2 regions of the Bradyrhizobium sp. LB14.3 genome follow, and region 1 is predicted to be linked to the other one. Evidence: riboswitches for the same ligand, from Rfam matches in the RefSeq annotation. Region 1 holds a riboswitch; the other holds the start of a gene.
What was found. Region 1 has a riboswitch for S-adenosylmethionine ahead of ABIB00_RS02200 (O-succinylhomoserine sulfhydrylase). Riboswitches for the same ligand answer to the same signal wherever they lie in the genome.
Positions count from the first base shown of each region.

Region 2: it holds a riboswitch for S-adenosylmethionine, as region 1 does, so the genes downstream of both, metX (homoserine O-acetyltransferase MetX) here and ABIB00_RS02200 (O-succinylhomoserine sulfhydrylase) in region 1, are expected to answer to the same signal.

Region 1 is NZ_JBEPQT010000001.1:470,441-472,831, forward strand. It holds gene ABIB00_RS02195 (2'-deoxycytidine 5'-triphosphate deaminase) at 1-864, opposite strand, end outside; SAM riboswitch at 937-1,016, shown strand; gene ABIB00_RS02200 (O-succinylhomoserine sulfhydrylase) at 1,088-2,284, shown strand; gene ABIB00_RS02205 (SGNH/GDSL hydrolase family protein) at 2,339-2,391, opposite strand, start outside.
Region 2 is NZ_JBEPQT010000004.1:359,414-361,804, forward strand. It holds gene hisC (histidinol-phosphate transaminase) at 1-288, opposite strand, end outside; gene ABIB00_RS11950 (chorismate mutase) at 323-1,171, opposite strand; SAM riboswitch at 1,373-1,452, shown strand; gene metX (homoserine O-acetyltransferase MetX) at 1,543-2,391, shown strand, end outside.

The sequences.
Region 1 (2,391 bases):
GGCGTAATCGGGCGGCACCTGCACGGCCTCTTTCGACGCGAGGATGTAGAACTCGCCGGGATCGAGGATCAAATTGCCGTCGGGACGCGCCGCGATCGGCTCCCAGAAATCGTCAACCGCGTAGCCGGCGCGGCGATCGACGTCGATGACGCCGGTGTGGCGCTTGGCGCGGTAGCCGACAAAGCCGCCGCTCTTTTCGCCGGAGAGATCGACAGACACCGCGACGCCGCCGGTGAGATCGGCATCGTCGACGTCGACGAGACGCTCGGTCGCGTGCAGCGCCTCGAGCTCGTCGATGTTGAGGATGGCATCGCCGGTGCGGAAGCGTACTTGCGACAAGCGCGAGCCCTCGCTGACCAGCACCGGGAACGTCTTCGGGCTGATCTCGGCATAGAGCGGACCGTGGTAGCCGGCGCCGATCATGTCGAAGCGGCGGGTGCCGTCGGCGATCACGCGGGTGAAAACGTCGAGCCGGCCGGTCGAGCTCTTCGGGTTGGCGGCCGCGACGATTTCCGGCGGCAGCGCGAGGCTTTCGAGCAGCGGCACAATGTAGACGCAGTTGGTCTCCAGCACCGCGCCGTCGGCAAGGCTGAACTCGTGCAGCTTCAACTCGTCGATGCGCTCGGCGACGGTGGCGCCGGGGCCGGGCAGGAAGCTGGCGCGGACGCGATAGGCGATGTCGCCGAGGCGAAGGTCGAGGCTTGCCGGCTGGATCTGGCTTTCGACGAAGTCGTATGCGGGCAGGATGAGACCGCCCTCCGCCATCGCCGCGATCATGCGGTCGGGCAGGATACCATTGGCGTCGGCGGCAACCGTGAACGTCAACCGAGGGTCCTCATCAGGGGGGCAAATGCATCCCGACATGCGGGAAATACTAGCGTTTTACGGCTATCCGATGGACGTCTTGACGGAAAGGGCATTGCGGAATATGAGCATGACTTATCCCGTGGTGATTTGAGCCGGCCGGCTTGCAGCCACGTTAAACAAGTCGCTAAACAGGCCGGGGACCTCTGTGATCCCGGCCCGTGGAGATATTCCAGGCCGGTTTTTTTGTGACCATTTTCGATGGTCACGCAGAGGAGGTCCTATGTCGAAGTCCCCGGCGCCAACCGCACAATACCGTCCCGAAACCTGTCTGGTCCATTCCGGTACCCTGCGCTCGCAATATGGCGAGACGTCGGAGTCGCTGTTCCTGACCCAGGGCTACGTCTACAACAGCGCCGAGGAGTGCGAGGCGCGGTTCAAGGGCGAGGACCCCGGCTTCATCTATTCACGCTACTCCAATCCGACCATCCAGATGTTCGAGCGGCGCATGATCGAGCTCGAAGGCGCCGAAGCGGCGCGGTCGGCCGCGACCGGCATGGCCGCGGTGACGACCGCGATCCTGGCGCCGCTCAAGGCCGGCGATCACGTGGTGGCCTCGCGCGCGCTGTTCGGCTCGTGTCTCTACGTCGTGCAGGATTTGCTGCCGCGCTATGGCATCGAGACGACGCTGGTCGATGGGCTCGATCTCGACCAGTGGCAGCGCGCGGTGAAGCCGAACACCAAGACGTTCTTCCTGGAGAGCCCGACCAATCCGACGCTCGACGTGCTCGACATTCCCGGGATTGCCGAGATCGCGCACAAGGGCGGCGCGCGGCTCGTCGTCGACAACGTGTTCGCCACGCCGATCTGGCAGAGCCCGCTCGCGCTCGGCGCCGACGTCGTGGTCTATTCCGCGACCAAGCACATCGACGGCCAGGGCCGCTGTCTCGGCGGCATCATCCTGTCCTCGGAAGCGTTCATCGCCGAGCACATCCACAATTTCATGCGCCAGACCGGGCCGTCGATCTCGCCGTTCAACGCCTGGGTCCTGCTCAAGGGCCTGGAGACGCTGGGCGTGCGCGTGCGCGCGCAGACCGAGACGGCGGCGCGCATCGCGGACGTGCTGGCGAGCCATCCGAAGATTTCGCGGCTGGTGTTTCCCGGCCGCGCCGATCATCCGCAGGCGGCGCTGGTGAAGAAGCAGATGCGCGGCGGCTCGACGCTGGTCGGCTTCGAGGTCAAGGGCGGCAAGCAGGGTGCGTTCCGCGTGCTCAACGAGCTCAAGCTGGCGAAGATCTCGAACAATCTCGGCGACGCCAAGAGCCTCGTCACGCATCCCGCCACGACGACGCATCAGCGCCTGAAGCCGGAGGATCGTGCCGCCCTCGGCATCAGCGAGGGTTTTATCCGCTTCTCGGCGGGGCTCGAGCATCCGGATGATCTGATCGAAGATCTGACCGCGGCGCTGGAGAAGGCGTGAGGTGCTGGTCGTCCCGGCCCCCGTGCGCAATTGCGCACTAGGCCGGGACGACAATTACATCGGCCGGTACGTCCGCACGTCCGCCGGCACGTTCACACCGAGCTTGA
Region 2 (2,391 bases), on a different contig from region 1:
GAGCAGATTGAGGATCTCGTCCGAGCCGGCGCCGCAGATGATGCGATTGGGATCGAGCCCGAAGGTGCGCCCGATCGCTTCGCGCAGCACGCGCGAGGTTCCTTCCGGATAGTCTTCCAGATGATCCGCAACGTTCTTGAACGCCTCGATCGCCTTCGGCGAGGGCCCGAACGGCGTCTCGTTGGCCGAGAGCTTGAACACCTTGCGGCCCGGCTCCGCCACCGGACTCTTGCCGGGTGTGTAGGGCGCAATATCGAGAATGCCGGGATTCGGCATGGGGCGGGACATCTTCAACTCCGGAGTGGCTTAGGCGGTTCGCGACTTACGATTTCGACCCGGTCGGGGGCACCGTATAGCGCGTTGCGTGGCTGCCGACGAGGGCCGTGGAGCGCACCGAGGCCCCCGCTTCGATCAGGGCAGTCTTGATTTTGTCGAGGCTGCTCGTCGCGGTGACCGAGACCAGCAGCGCGGCGCCGTCGAAGGCGGTATCGGGCACGGCCACGATCTCGGCGAGCGGCGACAGGGCGCGCGCGACCTCGGCGTTCCACCCCGACACGCGCACGCTGAAGGTCTCGACCTCCGTCACCAGGGCGCTGTCGGCGACGCGCGAGACCGCAAACACGGGCAGCGCCGCCGGATGGTCGGCGCGCTCGACGAAGGGCAGCCGCGCGATGATCTTTGGCGCACCGGCTTCTTCCAGCGACAGCCACCATGGCGTGCGGCTCGAGTTCGCCGAGACCAGTGCCAGATCGCCCTTGGACTTCGCGACGGCCTCGACCGCCGCCTGCGCGCTGAAATGCGCGACGTAAGGCACGGTGAAGCCGAAATGGAATCGCGCGGAATCGCGCATGGCCGGCTCGCTTGCCGAGATGTCGGCGTGCACCGAGAACGGCGCCTGGACATAGGTGAAGGTCGCGATGATGACGCGCCAGATGCTCTCGACCGTGTCGAGCGGCAGGATGCCGCGATGACGCTGGACGAGGTCACGCATCATGGAAGCCTCGCGCGCCGGACGGAACGCCGAGCCGACCTCCTGGGTCTGCTTCACCTGGATCAGGCGATCGATGATGTCGCCGCGCTGCATCAACAGACGGTGCATGCCCTCGTCGATCGCGTCGATCTCCTTGCGCAATTCCTGGAGAGATGGTGGCGCGGGCGGACGTTGGGACATGTCTGACAGGCGTTGTTGAGGGCGTTCCAATGCGGATCAGTCGAGCCGACACCGCTGCTATCTGTCCTGATTAGGCAGTCAGGGCCGCGAAAGCAAAGAGAAATGCAAAGGGAAATGGGACCCGTTCCGCCGATGGCACGACAGGCGAATTTGGTTGATCCGGGCCGCGACTTGACGAAAACCGTCCAAGACGGTAGCTTTTACGCGTTCCGTGGTCATTTGAGCCGGCCGGCTTGCAGCCACGTTAAAAAACTCGCTAAACAGGCCGGGGACCCTTTCGATCCCGGCCGAACCTATCGTTCAGGCCGGGTTTTTTATGGCCTGATGTCAATGCGGTCACCACTACGATCGCAAACGAGGTCGATGGTCAGATGGTTGGCGTCCAGTCAATTCCGAGTCCCGCGATCACTGCCGACGAGCGGTCGCACGAGGTGGATCATCCGAGCTCGCAGGTCGCGCAGTTCGGCACGGAGCAGCCGCTGCGGCTCGATTGCGGTGTCGATCTCAGCCCGTTCCAGATCGCCTATCAAACCTATGGCGTGCTCAATGCCGATCGCTCCAACGCTGTTCTGCTCTGTCATGCGCTGACCGGCGACCAGCATGTTGCCAACGTGCATCCCGTCACCGGCAAACCCGGCTGGTGGGACACCTTGGTCGGCCCCGGCCGGCCGATCGATCCTCAACACTACTTCATCATCTGCTCCAACGTGATCGGCGGCTGCATGGGCTCGACCGGTCCGGCTTCGATCAATCCCGCGACCGGCAAGGTCTGGGGCCTCGAATTTCCTGTCATCACCATCCCCGACATGGTGCGCGCGCAGGCCATGCTGATTGACCGGCTCGGCATCGACACGTTGTTCGCGGTGGTCGGCGGCTCGATGGGTGGCATGCAAGTGCTGCAATGGACCGCGGCATATCCGAGCCGCGTGTTCTCCGCGCTGGCGATTGCCTGCTCGACGCGGCACTCGGCGCAGAACATCGCGTTCCACGAGCTTGGCCGGCAGGCCGTGATGGCCGATCCCGATTGGCACAGTGGCGGCTATGCCGAGCACGGCCTCCATCCGCATCGCGGCCTCGCTGTGGCGCGGATGGCGGCGCACATCACCTATCTTTCGGACGCCGCGCTGCATCGCAAATTCGGCCGGCGCATGCAGGACCGCGAACTGCCGACCTTCTCGTTCGATGCAGACTTCCAGGTCGAGTCCTATCTGCGTTACCAG